Regions from separate parts of the Pseudoalteromonas sp. S327 genome, predicted to be linked through region 2. Evidence: predicted binding sites of a transcription regulator. Region 2 holds the regulator's gene; the other holds the start of a gene.
What was found. Region 2 encodes sigma-54, which starts transcription at its own class of promoters, with help from an activator protein. Its sites were predicted from a motif close to GTTGGCACGNNNNTNGNNT; they were not measured.
Positions count from the first base shown of each region.

Region 1: a site for sigma-54 is predicted at 4,011-4,029, ahead of CWB60_RS02790 (flagellar basal body rod protein FlgF). Genes of this name have one in related genera too.

Region 1 covers NZ_PNDP01000005.1:10,034-17,348, reverse strand. The annotation lists gene flgJ (flagellar assembly peptidoglycan hydrolase FlgJ) at 1-475, opposite strand, end outside; gene CWB60_RS02805 (flagellar basal body P-ring protein FlgI) at 611-1,705, opposite strand; gene flgH (flagellar basal body L-ring protein FlgH) at 1,717-2,400, opposite strand; gene flgG (flagellar basal-body rod protein FlgG) at 2,421-3,209, opposite strand; gene CWB60_RS02790 (flagellar basal body rod protein FlgF) at 3,231-3,974, opposite strand; gene flgE (flagellar hook protein FlgE) at 4,151-5,521, opposite strand; gene CWB60_RS02780 (flagellar hook assembly protein FlgD) at 5,581-6,261, opposite strand; gene flgC (flagellar basal body rod protein FlgC) at 6,275-6,706, opposite strand; gene flgB (flagellar basal body rod protein FlgB) at 6,712-7,119, opposite strand; gene CWB60_RS02765 (CheR family methyltransferase) at 7,264-7,315, opposite strand, start outside.
Region 2 covers NZ_PNDP01000033.1:47,707-55,021, forward strand. The annotation lists gene CWB60_RS10475 (HPr family phosphocarrier protein) at 1-150, opposite strand, end outside; gene rapZ (RNase adapter RapZ) at 191-1,036, opposite strand; gene CWB60_RS10485 (PTS sugar transporter subunit IIA) at 1,056-1,508, opposite strand; gene hpf (ribosome hibernation promoting factor) at 1,513-1,800, opposite strand; gene CWB60_RS10495 (RNA polymerase factor sigma-54) at 1,828-3,327, opposite strand; gene lptB (LPS export ABC transporter ATP-binding protein) at 3,397-4,122, opposite strand; gene lptA (lipopolysaccharide transport periplasmic protein LptA) at 4,119-4,667, opposite strand; gene lptC (LPS export ABC transporter periplasmic protein LptC) at 4,657-5,211, opposite strand; gene kdsC (3-deoxy-manno-octulosonate-8-phosphatase KdsC) at 5,208-5,759, opposite strand; gene CWB60_RS10520 (KpsF/GutQ family sugar-phosphate isomerase) at 5,760-6,731, opposite strand; gene CWB60_RS10525 (calcium/sodium antiporter) at 6,734-7,315, opposite strand, start outside.

The DNA of each region.
Region 1 (7,315 bases), on a different contig from region 2:
CCGCACTGCTGACTACTAAGTCATCTTTATTTGCTTGCTTTACACTGTGCCCCTTTTCGTGCGGCAGTTCAGAGCCTGCGCGTTTATCACTCATAAAGTCGTTAGTAGTTCTTAATACTGAGCCAGGCATAAAGTTCTCAGCATCTGGTGAGAGCTGCTGAACAATTAAATCAGCCAAACCTAAAGACCCATTTGATGAAAGCTCAGAAGAGAGCTGCTGATCGTGCATTTCTTCAAAAAACTTTACGCCGCTAGAGTTAAACGGACTGTCTTCATCTTCAAATGCTTCGTTGGCTTTACGCATCCCTTTTAGAAGCATTTGGGTAAAAATAGCTTCAAATTGTGCCGCTGCTTTTTTTAGCGCCGCTTTAGAGGCATCAGTAGATGCATCACCGCTGTTTAAAGCGTCTTGACGTAAAGTATTAAGATTACTTAAATCAAAAAAGTTTTGCTTATCGAGGTGATTTGTTTCCATCAGCTTTTTGACACAAAAATGAATAATGCTTTAAGAAATGCAAAAATTGAGCCAAAGAAAGGTAAACAGTAAAAAGCTTAAGTACCTTTTGAGTACTTAAGCTTTATTTGGAAGGGTAAACATTCTTAAAAATAATTAAATAACAACAAGCTGCCCGTTAATTGCACCCGCTTCTTTAAGCGCTTCTAAAATAGCCATTAGGTCTCCAGGTGCTGCGCCTACTTCATTTATAGCACGCACTAAGTCATCTAAGCTAACGCCGGGGTTAAATACAAACGCACGAGAATCATCTTGATTAACGTCAATAATACTTTGCTGTGTAACAACGGTTTCGCCTTCTGCTAATGGATTAGGCTGCGTTACATTTTGCTGTTCAGCAATTGTGACTGTTAGGCCGCCATGGGTTATTGCCGCAGGCTGTAGCTTCACATTTTTGCCAATGACAATCGTTCCCGTACGTGAATTAACAATAATTTTGGCTGAAGTGTCAGCAGGCTTAAACTCTAGGTTTTCAAGCGTTGATAAATAAGACACTCGTTGCGATGCATCACGTGGCGCAATAACGCGTACTGAGGCAGCGTCAATAGCTTGTGCACTATTAGGGCCTACCAAGTTGTTAATTGTTGCTTCTAAACGTTTTGCCGTTGTAAAGTCTGGGCGGTTTAAGTTAAAAGTAATGTAGTCGCCTTGCATAAAAGGGCTTTTAACTTCGCGTTCAACAGTGGCTCCGTTAGGTACGCGGCCAACTGTCGGGGTGTTAATGACCACTTTACTGCCATCAAGCCCTTGTGCTCCTAAACCACCCACAATTAGGCTACCTTGTGCTATGGCGTATACGTTTCCATCCACCCCTTTTAAAAAAGTTTGGAGCAAGGTGCCGCCACGTAAACTGCCTGCACTGCCAATAGAAGATACCGTAATATCAATTGTTTGACCCGGCTTTCTAAACGGCGGAAGCTCAGCATGGACTGCCACTGCTGCTACGTTTTTAATTTTAGGGCTTTGTGTTGAAGGCAGCGTAATACCAAAACTGTTTAGCATGCCTCTAAAACTTTGTTGCGTGTAAGAGTTTTGCTCTCCAGTACCAGGTAGCCCCACCACTAAACCATAGCCAACCAATTGGTTAGCACGTACGCCTTCAACCATAGAGACATCTTTTATACGCTCGGCGCTGGCAGAAAATTGCCAGCCTAGCAGTATGATCAAAATAAACGCTTTAATGCTATTCATACTACTATCCTCTAAAACGGAAATAACGAGCTACTAAAGAAACGTGTTAACCACCCTGGGCTTTGCGCTTCTTGTGTTTGTCCTTTACCTGAATATTGAATTCGGGCATTAGCTATTCTATTCGACTCAACCGTGTTATCGGCGCTTACATCTTGCGGACGTACAAGCCCTTCGAGCCTAATAAACTCTTCGCCGGTGTTAAGTGTTAGCCATTTTTCACCACGAATAACTAAGTTACCATTGGGTAAAACACGCATAACATTCACCGAGATGTCGCCCACTAAACTGTTTGACTGATTTGATTTAGAGTCACCGGTAAATGATGAATCACTACCAATGCCAAACTGAATACTGTCGCCACCTATATTTACTGGTAAACCACCTAACCCAATAACGGGGTCTAGGCTGGCTTCGGTTTCTTTATCGGTTTCGGTTTTAGCGGCTTTTGTAGCTTGTGTTGACTCTTCAAGCTTAACGGTAATTATATCGCCGGTTCTAAGTGCTTTTTTGTCTGAATACAAATCATTAAATGTATTGGTGTTAAACAACGAACCCGTTGCAACAACAGGCTCTGCTACAGGCTCTGGGTACATGGGTGCGTAGTAGGGGTCATCTTGAACCACTTCACTATTTTGCGTAGAAACACAGCCACTTAAAAATAAGGTGCCTGCTGCAAATAAAATAACATTACGCATAACTATCCCCTTGTGCACGGTTATAACTGTTGATTGATGTAGCTCATCATTTCGTCAACGGCCGAGATTACTTTTGAGTTCATTTCGTAAACACGTTGAGTTTCGATAAGGTTAACCAATTCTTCCGTTACATTAACGTTTGATGTCTCAAGCGAGCCTTGAATAATAGTACCTAAGCCTTCTACACCTGGATTACCTTGAACAGGCGCACCACTAACAGCGGTTTCGGTGTAAAGGTTTTGACCAATTGGCTCAAGACCCGATGGATTAATAAAGTCACTAATTGTTAGCTGGCCAATTACCACGTTATCGGCTTGCCCTGCAACGCGTACAGATACTTCACCATCTTGAGAAACTGTAATTGATTGCGCATCATCGGGTACATTCATTTCGGGCTGAACAACAAAACCTGCACCTGAGGTAACAATGCGGCCGTCTTCATCGGTAGTAAATTGCCCATTACGCGAATACGCAATATTGCCATCGGGTTGCAGCACTTCAAAAAAGCCTTCGCCTGAAATCATCCAATCGAGTGAGTTTTCGGTGGTGAGCATATTACCTTGCGTAAACTCTTTTTGGTTAGCAACCACTTTTGCACCAGCGCCTAGCATTAGGCCAGATGGCAGCTCGGTATCTTGTGATGAGCGCCCGCCAGGTTGGTTGATGTTTTGATACAATAAATCTTCAAAAATAGCGCGGCTTTTTTTGTAACCTACGGTACTGGCATTCGCCAAGTTATTTGAAATAACTGATATATCAGTTTGTTGAGCGTCTAGCCCTGTTTTACTTATCCACAATGCAGGATTCATAAGTATGCCCTCATTTTAAAGTTAAACTATGCGCATCAACTGATCTTGACGTTCGTCAATCTCTTCAGCTGTTTTCATTAGTTTTACTTGTAACTCAAATTGACGTTGGTGGTTGATCATATCGACCATTTCGTGAACTGGATTAACGTTAGACATTTCCAGTGCACCACTTAACACTTTTACATTTTCAGAGGTATCGACGGTTTGCCCTGGTACAGGTCTAAATAAACCATCGTTGCCTTTTTCAAGCTCTCTGCTGTTTCCTTCAACAACGCGCAGCGTGTCTACTTCTTCTAAAAAATTTGCAGGCGCCCCTTGAGGGCGAACCTGTATGGCGCCATCTTCACTAAAACTTATTTTTTCAATAGGAACCGGTAAAATTACGGGGCCACCTTCGCCAATAACTTGACGGCCATGACTTGTTACCAACATACCTTGTGCAGTAATGTTTAGCGTGCCTACTTTTGTATAGGCTTCGTTTCCTGAGTCATCTTGAACCGCAAGCCAGGCGTTATCGCTCATGGCAATATCTAAATCTCGCCCTGTTTCGATTATGCCGCCAGAGGTCATGTTAGAACCTGGTCGCTCTTGCATTGAAAACACTCGGGTAGGCAAGCCCTCGCCAAATGCTTGCATAGAGCGCGCTTGCGCAAAGTCAGCTTTAAAACCCGTGGTGTTTGCGTTTGCCAAATTATTGGCTTTAAGTGCAAGCCCTTGTAGGCTTTGCTTAGCGCCAGAGGCTGCAATGTAGACCATTTTGTCCATAACATCGACTCACATAAAAAATCTCTGAGTTGATAAATGCAAAATAGATGCCAGGTTAAATTTGACGCAATATAAGGAAGGTATTGAACGGTTCAGCTAGACTAGTTTTAGCGACATAGCTACAAAAAAGGCTGCAAAAATGCAGCCTTAAAATCTTAACCAAAAATAAGGTTAACTTATCGAATCTGCAAAATACTTTGCTGAATTGTTGAGTTAACTTCAAGCGCTCTTGAGTTCGCTTGGTAGTTACGTTGAGCGGTAATCAAATCAACTAATTCGTTTGTTAAGTTGGTATTAGATTGCTCAAGCGCGGATGAATTAATACTACCAAAAGTACCCGAGCCTGCTTCACCGGCCACTGGCTCACCAGAGTCTATACTTTGCTTCCAGCTGGTATCGCCTACTTGCGAAAGGCCTTGAGAGTTTGGAAAGCGAACCATAGCAACTTGGCCTAAATAGGTTGAGTCGCCATTGCTGTATGAGGCAACAATTTTACCGTCTGTGCCAATATCAATACCCGCTAAACGACCCACTGTAGAACCATCTTGGTCAAGTGCTTTTACTTCAAAGCCACTTGAGTACTGAGTTGGAATACGGCCAGCTGTGTTGTTTTCATCACGCCAGTTTAGCTCAATCCCTGTACTTGGGAATGTTGCGCCGTTATCAAGCATTGACGATAAACCAGTACCTGCACCTGCCGGTAAATTAATTTCATCAAACGTGGTGGTGTTAGTATTTGCTACACCATCTGTTGTGGCGGGTAAACCGCTAGAATCAAAACCAAGTGTGGTAATAGGTGTATATGGTGTAGTTGTTTGCTCTGCACCAGATGTACCGTTTACCACTTTACCATCAAGCGTAGCGTATACTTCCCAGCTATTGTCTGTACCACCTGCAGCTGCATCTTCTTCTTTTACAAAAAAGTATTGCAGAATATGTGGTTCACCTAATGAGTCGTAAACAGTAGTAGACGTCGACGAATTATAGGTACCGTTCGATGTCGGATCAAAATCGAGGCCTGTTGCATCAGCTGTTGCATCTAAGTTGAACGATAAAAATACGTTTTCGGTTGCGCGAGGCGAACCTGATGAGTCAGGAATTTGAATTGGGTTAGTTGTACTTAGACTTACCGATGTGGTGTCCCCACTTGATGCATCAACCGGAAAAGCTTGTAAGTAATTACCTTTGGCGTCAACCATAAAGTTATCTTGGTTAAGCTTAAATGCACCTGCACGAGTATAGGTTAAATCTTGCGACGAAATATCGTCGGTCATTGCAAAATACCCTTCGCCGGTAATCGCTAAGTCTAACGAGTTGTTAGTAAATTGCAGTGACCCTTGGTGGAATTGCTGTGCAACCATGGTTGTTTGCACACCATCACCGTTTTTAGTTTTACCTGCACTAAAAACAGATGCAGCGTATACATCGGCAAATTCAGCACGCGATTCTTTAAAACCGGTGGTGTTTACGTTAGCAATATTATTTGCTGTTACGTCTAAGTCTTTTTGAGCGGCAGCTAGGCCTGTAAGTGCGATATTAAAGCTCATAATTCACCTCTAACTTTTAATCTAATAGCCTGCTAGCAGGCGAAATACTTTTTAATTGGTTATGCGATCTCTGCGACATCAGTCAACCTAACCGCACCCTCTTTAGTGTTAATAATAATGCCACTAGAGCCATTGATATTAACGCTTTCAATGTTTTTGAATGTTGCCACCGGTAAGCTTGAAAACTCGCCGTTGGTACTGCCCTCTGCAGTAATGGTGTATTCACCCTCTGGTAGGCGCTCACCGGATTCATTATTACCATCCCAGCTAAAGCGCACTGCACCCGCTGCTTGCGAACCCATATCGATAGTTCTAACCAGTTGCCCAGAAGCATCTGTGACTTTAATTGTTAAATTATCAACGGCTTCTTCAGCAACCGCAGACCCTTTTGCCTCTCCGCTTTCGCCAAGCTCAAGCGTATTAGATTCTAAAAGCGCTTGCTTACCAACCAGCGTTGATGCTTGTAAGGCAGAGTTTGAGGTCATTGACGAGGCAAGTGACTCAAAATTTGTGTTTAAATCTGCGATGCCTTGCGCCATGGTAAAATTAGTCATTTGCGCAATCATCTGATCGTTATCAGCCGGATTACTCGGATCTTGATACGATAGCTGCTGAGTTAGCAACGAGAAAAAATCTTCCTGCGTTAATGCATCGCTCTCTTCAGTGGTCGTCGCTACTTGGGTCTCTTGCCAAGTTATAGAGTCCAAAAAAGATGAACTAGTACTAATATCGTTACTCATAACCTACCCTCGGTTATCGCTGCCCAAGTAACAGCGTTTTGCTTAACATTTGCTTAGCTGCATCGGCAACTTGCACGTTTGTTTGATAAGAGCGAGAAGCAGAGATCATATTTGCCATCTCCTCAACAACATTAACGTTGGGTTTATAGATATAGCCATTTTCATCCGCACTTGGGTGATTAGGGTTATATTCAATTTGTAGTGGTTTGTTACTCTCAACAATTCCCAGCACTTTAACACCAACAGCGGAGCCCTGAGGGTTGCTGGCTGAGGCAGACGCTTTTGTCAGCTCGGCAGCAAATACAGGTTGGCGTGCTCGGTAAGTTTTGTCTTGGGATGAACTAATTGTATTAGCATTCGAAATATTACTCGCGGTGGTATTTAAGCGAACATTTTGCGCACTCATACCACTGCCTGAAATATCAAAAACGTTATATAAACTCATAATTATTATCCTTGACTACCGAGCGCTTTATTCAGGCCCTTAAATTTACTACTTAAAAATTGCAGGCTTGCCTGATACTCCATCGCATTCTGTGTATACAAGTTTCGTTCCACCTGTATATCAACTGAGTTACCATCGCCTGTATCTCCTTGATTTGGATTGCGAAATAATTCAGAACCACCTGCACTTCGAGTACCGCCAGCAATGTGTTTTTCATTGGTAGTAACCATGCTATTGCCGCTTTGCTGAGTTGACCTTGCCGCTTTTAATGCTGAGGCAAAGTCGATATCTTTTGCTTTATAGCCAGGCGTATCAGCATTCGCTATATTTGTGGCAAGTACTTCTGCCCGCTGTGAGCGGATCAACATTGCATGCGGATGCACACCTAATGCTTTATCAAAACTGATAGCCATAACGTTCTCCAAAAAATTGACTTGCTTAAGTTAAAGCAATTTATAAGCCAGTAGTTTTTAGTTACGTTATTTTTTTATAGAGGGTTGTTATTAAATAAAAAAACGACGCTAAGAACGTCGTTTTTTAATAACAAAGTGATAGGATTATTTTTTTTGGTAGATGATTCCAGGGTTACAACGAACCATATCAAACTCG
Region 2 (7,315 bases):
AGCCAATACGCTGTCGCCTGCGGCTTCTTTATCATCTTGGTGTAAGGTGATTTTAGCATCAAACTGCACAGCTAATTGCGCAAGGACCGTTGCCGCTCTGGCGTGTAAGCCTAATTTATTTTTTATTAAAAATGTGTCTTCACAGCGCATAAATTACTATACCTAAACTGAACAGGTTATTATTTTAAGGTTACTTTTCTTGCTCACGATGACGAATTTTGACATTCGGATGCGTCATAGCAAAGCTCTCACCAATGGCTTGCGCTAAATAAACCGAGCGGTGTTGACCACCAGTACAGCCAATTGCAATAGTGAGGTAACTACGGTTATTACGCTCTAAGTGTGGCAACCAAGTTTGTACAAAGGTTTGAATTTGCCAAGTGAATTTTTGGACTATGCTGTGATTTGCCAAAAAATCTTTTACTGGTTGATCAAGGCCCGTAAGCGGTTTGAGTTCAGGCTCCCAGTGGGGGTTTGGCAAAAAGCGAGCATCAAAAACATAATCAGCTTCTTTAGGTATGCCGTGTTTAAAGCCAAACGATTCAAACGTTACAATAAGTTGCTTATCTTTTTTACCCAGTATTTTTTCGCGAATTGACTCTGCTAATTGGTGCACACTTAAATCGGTGGTATCAAGCATAAAGTCAGCGCGCGTTACGAGCCCATCAAGCAGTTCTTTTTCTTTTTTTATTGCTAAATCAAGCGGCAGCGAATCGATGGATAAAGGGTGTAATCTGCGTGTTTCTGAAAAACGTTTGATCAGTGTTTGATCATCACTATCTAAATAAAACAGTGTGGGTTTAGCAAAGTCAGGAAGGTACTCGAGAATATCGTTAAATTCGTCTTGTTCTTTGGGGATATTACGAACATCTATACTAACGGCTATTTTGTCATAGTTATCTGAAACACTTCGCACTAAAGAGGGCAGTAAGTTGACCGGAATATTATCTACGCAATAATAGCCTAAATCTTCAACCACGCGTAAAGCAACCGACTTACCTGAACCAGAACGGCCGCTTATGATAATTAACTCCATTTATAGCCCTTAATATTTACTACGATTGATCAACAATTACTTGATACAGCTCAGCATCGGTTTTAGCACTGCGCAGCTGTTTACAAAATTCTTTGTTGCTCAGTTTATCAGCTATGGTTGCCAGAGTCTTTAGGTGCTGTTGGTTATCGCCATCTGGTACGATGAGTGCAACAAAAATATCAACAGGGCAGTTATCAATAGCGTCAAAGTTAACAGGCGTGTCGCTAACAAGTACTAAAGCCAGCGGCTCTTCTACGCCACCCATTCTGCCATGAGGAATGGCGATACCCCGGCCAATACCAGTACTGCCTAGCTTTTCTCTGCTTGCCAGCGCATTAAGAATATCTTGTTGTGGTAAGTAGGGGAGCTTTTCATGAGCTAGCTCACTGATAAACTCTAAAATTCTTTTTTTACTACTAAAAAGGACCGCAGCTTTGCTGCAGTCCTGGCATACTAATGTACTTAATTTCATAATATTAGTGTCTAGCAAGCTTCTCTTTATGTTTTATGACTTGACGATCGAGCTTGTCAATCAACGAGTCTATAGCGGCATACATATCTTGGTGCTCTGTTGAGGCAAATAAATCTGCGCCACTTACATGAATAGTCGCTTCTGCTTTTTGGTTGAGTTTTTCTACATCGAGAATGACATGCACATTGCTAATATGATCTGAGTGCCTTTCTAGCTTTGCAAATTTATTATTTACATAGTCTCTAAGTGAATCAGTTACTTCTACGTGACGACCAGTTAGGTTTAGTTGCATAAGCATTTCCTCTTTGTTTTTTACGTCTTATATCAAACTCTTTCTCTGATTTGACGGTGGAATAGCTAGCGATTCACGGTATTTTGCTATTGTGCGTCTAGCTACTTTAATTCCTTGCTCTGCCAATATATCCGCAATTTTACTATCACTCAATGGTTTAGCTGAGTTTTCCGCGGCAATTAGCTTTTTAATTAGGGCACGTATTGCGGTTGATGAACACTCACCGCCGTTTTCAGTGCTTACGTGGCTTGAGAAAAAATACTTAAGCTCAAAAATACCACGTGGCGTATGCATATATTTTTGCGTAGTAACACGCGAAATTGTCGATTCATGCATTTCTACCATTTCAGCAACATCGTTTAAAACCATTGGCTTCATTGCTTCTGGGCCATGTTCAAAAAATGCCTGTTGCTGTTTTACAATACAGTTTGTTACCTTAAGCAGCGTGTCGTTTCTGCTTTCAAGGCTTTTTATAAACCATTTAGCTTCTTGTAAGTGAGAGCGAATAAATTGGCTATCACCACTTGATTTTACGGTACGTGACATAGCCGCGTACTGACTATTTACGCGTATTTTTGGCATGCTATCTGGGTTTAGCTCTACCACCCAGCGGCCTTTTATTTTTTTAACCGACACATCCGGTATTACATACTCCGACTCTTCCCTTACTATTGTATCTGCAGGTTTTGGGTTGAGGGTATGTATTAGGGTCATGACCTCTTTAAGCTCGTCTTCTTTAAGCTTAGTCTTTTTCATTAATGTACGATAGTCGCGTGCCGCTAATAGATCAATGTGATCGGTTAAGATCATTTTAGTTTGTTCTATAAAAGGGGTGTCTTTATCAAACTGGTTTAGCTGAATACACAAGCACTCTTGTAAACTGCGCGCGGCTATACCTACAGGGTCAAATAACTGAATACGCTTTAAAACGGCTTCTATTTCGTCAAGTTCAACTTCAACTTCGTCATTGTTTTCTTGGTTAAAGCTCTCTAAAATTTCTTCGCAACTTAGCGTTAAAATACCCGAGTCATCTACAGCTTCTACAATGGCAATAGCAATGGCTTCGTCAGTTGGGCTAAAAGGAGTAAGCTGAAGCTGCCACATTAAATACTCATGTAGCGTTTCAGTAGAGGCACCTTGATAAATAGACTCATCTTCCGGCATTGGGCCTGAGGATGCCGCAGGGGCTGCGCTCATGTACTCATCCCAGGTTACATCCATTGCCATATCATCGCTAACGGTGTCTTTATTTAAAGCTTCGCCACTGTCTTGCTCGTACTCGCTGGTTGTATCGTCAGCCGATGCGCTTACGGTTACATCATCCGTATCTGCTTTTTGTTCATTTTTTCCAGCCGACTCTTCCGTGTAATCTTGCTCTTCTACTTCTAATAGCGGGTTGCTATCAAGTGCTTCTTGTATTTCTTGCTGGAGATCCAATGTACTGAGCTGCAGCAAGCGAATCGCTTGTTGCAATTGTGGAGTCATTGTAAGTTGCTGGCCCATGCGCAGCTGTAATGATTGCCTCATGTATCTCTAACAATCCTTTTATGTTGTTATAATTAATATTAGCAGATGCTTGTAGGTGTGGCTTAAATGTTACAGCCTAAATTGCTCGCCTAAATAAACATCGCGTACAGTTTTGTCATTTAATACGTGTTCTGGGGTACCAGATGCAATTAGCTCCCCATGAGAAACAATGTAGGCTTTTTCACAAACATCAAGGGTTTCTCTTACATTGTGATCGGTAATTAATACGCCAATGCCACGGTTTTTAAGATGTTCTATTATTTTCTTTATATCTAACACTGAAATCGGATCAACACCAGCAAAAGGCTCATCCAATAAAATAAATTTGGGGTTCGCTGCCAGTGCTCTGGCAATTTCTACACGGCGGCGTTCACCACCAGAAAGCGCCATACCTTGGCTATCGCGAATATGCTGAATACTAAATTCATCAAGTAAGTTGTTGAGCGTTTCTTCTCGCGCGGCTTTATTGAGCTCTTTACGCGTTTCTAAAATAGCCATTAAGTTTTGATAAACTGTCAGCTTTCTAAATATTGATGACTCTTGCGGCAAATAGCCAATGCCTAAGCGGGCGCGGCTGTGCATAGGTAATAACGTAATGTCGTTATCATCAATAGAAATTTTACCTTTGTCGCTAGGTACTAATCCTACAATCATGTAAAAGGTGGTGGTTTTACCTGCGCCATTAGGGCCCAATAAGCCAACAATGCTGCCGGCTTCTACCTCAAGGCCTACATTTTTTACAACTTGGCGGCCTTTATAGCTTTTTGCTAATAGTTCTGCTTTTAAGGTGCTCATGGTTGACCTTCGTTACCTGTTTTTTCTTTAATTTTTGCTTCAACAGGCACTAAAATTGTGTGGACACGATCCGTGGAGTTTTCGTCTTTTTCTGCGCTAATAAGCTGCTGCTGCATATCGTAGGTAATACTTTTAGCATTAATTTTTTGACCGGCTTGTGCGACTTCAGCATCGCCAACAAGCGTTAAAAAGCGCTTTGCTACGTCGTAACGTACTTCGTTTGCACTGGCGCTCATTACGGTACCATCGTCTTGTTTTTCTTCGAAGTAGGCTGGGCTGCCAGTGGCAATAAGGAGTTGTTTGTTATCCCCTAAGTCTTCACGTTTATGTACTTCAAGTCGGTCGGCTGTAATTTTGCGATTACCATGCACAATTTCGACGTTCTTTTCAAAAATACCTACGTTTTCTTTAAGTTGGCCTTCTTGACGGTCTGCACTAATAGAAATTTGATTTGCTGGCGGTTGAGCAGCAGGCTCAGCAGCAGAGGCGCTAAATGCAAGCATTAGCGATGGGATAATAAGTATTTTAGTGAGTTTATTGGTCATAATATATTGTTCGCGTATGGTTAATTAGTTTTATTACTTCGGTTTTTAAATCGGCTTCAAGGCCTTTCCCGACAATTTTTAAATTAGGCCCAGTGACAACCACTGGCTGCTCAGAGCGCATTGTTAGCGCTTTAATGTCGACTTCGATGTTATCGGCATTGATGTTATCTATCATGGCGTTATCAACTAAATTTTTAGCAACCACATTGCCTTCTAAAATAAGTTGTTTATCTTCGTAAAGCGTTGCTTCGTCTGCATTTATTCGCCATGTTTGCTTTTCGTTATACAAGGTGAAAATAGGTTTTTCAAAAAATGTAAAACCAAGCTGTTGGTACAGCTCCATTTTAGCCGCAGTGACTTTATGGCTTATTTTGCCTTGCTCGTCATAGGCTGTTTGCTTAAGCTCTATAGCGGTGTAATCGGGCTTTGCAATTACTTCAGGTTCTTGCTCTGGCGCTACATTAGTTTGGGTAAAATAAGGGTACCAAAGCCAAACCATACAGCCGATGAATAACGCACTGAGTATAACGCGTGCTGCATTCATGAACTGGTGCCTTGTGTTGTAAGCGCTATGCCATTCTCTAGCATAAGTAAGTCTGTGAGCTCTCTAACGGCGCCAAAGCCGCCAGGCATTTGCGTAGTGTAATGCGATAAGCGCTTAATAAGCGGGTGCGCATCGTTTACTGCAACGGCAAAGCCAACGCGCTCCATTACTGGCATGTCAGGACCATCGTCGCCAATATAGGCTATTTGTTCATCAGTTAACTTTAAAGTGTTTTTGAGTTCTTGATAAGCAATAAGTTTGTCTTCTTGGCCTTGATAAATGTGCTGCACGGTTAAGCTGCTCATGCGAGTTTGCACTATTTCTGAGTGACGCCCCGTAATGACCGCAACTTCAAAACCGCTATTGATCAGCGCTTTAATGCCAAAACCATCTTTTGTATTAAATGCTTTTAATTCTTCGCCTTGGTTACCGAGGTAAATTCGGCCATCAGAAAATACACCATCAATATCGCATATGAGTAGTTTTACTTTTTTGGCGCGTGCTTTGGCATCATCGCTTAGCGGTTGATAGAGATCTTCAAATTGCATTTATAATACTCCTGCTTTTAAGAGGTCTTGCATATTTAAGGCGCCTATTGGCTGGTTTTTATCATTGACAACAATTAAACCATTAATACGTTTATTTTCCATTATGTTTAGGGCTTCAGCTGCAAGTATATCGGCCGTGGCAGTTGTGCATGATTTGGTCATAACCTGGCTAATAGCGGTGCTATGTATATCAACTCTTTGCTCTAAAATACGGCGTAAGTCACCGTCGGTAAAAAGGCCTGCAAGCTGTTGATTGTTATCTACAATAGCGGTCATGCCCAGCCCTTTGGCTGACATTTCTATTAACGCGTCTTTAATTGTTTGCGTTACACCTATAATAGGGGTGTTTGTGCCGCTGTGCATTACATCTTTTAAAGTGAGCAACAATCGTTTACCTAAACTGCCACCAGGGTGAGAGAGTGCAAAGTCATCGGCGGTAAAGCCGCGTGCTTCTAAAAGCGCAACCGCCATTGCATCACCCATCGCTAAAGTAGCAGTGGTACTTGCTGTAGGCGCTAAACCTAATAAACACGCTTCTTGTTCTACTTTTATGCATACGTGCACATCGGCAAGTGTAGCCATAGTAGAAAGCGGGTTACCCGTCATCGATATTATTTTTGCACCAAGGCGTTTAAGCACCGGAATAATATTAAGTACTTCGCTGGTTTCGCCCGAGTTTGATATAAGCATAACCACGTCATTTTTGGTTATCATGCCTAAATCACCATGGCTTGCTTCGCCTGGGTGAACAAAAAAAGCAGGGCTGCCTGTACTTGCAAGGGTAGCAGCAATTTTATTACCAATATGGCCTGATTTACCCATGCCAATAACAATAATCCGGCCTTGGCAATCAAACATGAGCTGACACGCATTATGAAAGTTTTCGTCAACATATTGTGTAATATCAGCAAGCGCTTGGCGTTCAATGTTTAATACGCGTAAACCTTGCTCTATAAAATTTAGTTGTGCCATTGTTACCCTACTTGACTAAAAATATAACCTTGGTACGCCAAAAATGCGATGAGTAATAGGCCACCTTCTACTCTATTGATACGCTGAGAACCTCTAAAGTTCAATGACATAATAATAAGCGCAAGCGTAGCACCTAACATAATAAGTATGTCGCGGTTTGCAAGTGACGGGTCAACCACTGATGGGTTAATAATACCTGCAAGCGGTAATACCGCTAAAATATTAAATATATTTGAGCCCACAATATTACCTAGGGCTAAATCATCTTCGTTTTTAAGTACACCCGCTACAGAAGCTGCAAGTTCAGGCAAGCTTGTGCCAATGGCGATAATGGTTAAGCCAATAACTAAGTCGCTTAAACCAAAGTATTTAGCAATATCGACTGCTGAACCAACTAAAAAGTGTGAGCTAACAGGCAATAAAACCATGCCGACAATTAGCCATAAAACGGCTTTTTTAGTTGGTACATCGTTAGGAACCTCATCGCAGGCTTCTGAAACGAAAGGGTCATCTTGATTTTTTGCGCGCAAAGAAACCACAATCAAGCCACCAATAAACACAGCAAATGCGACTAGCAACGCCAC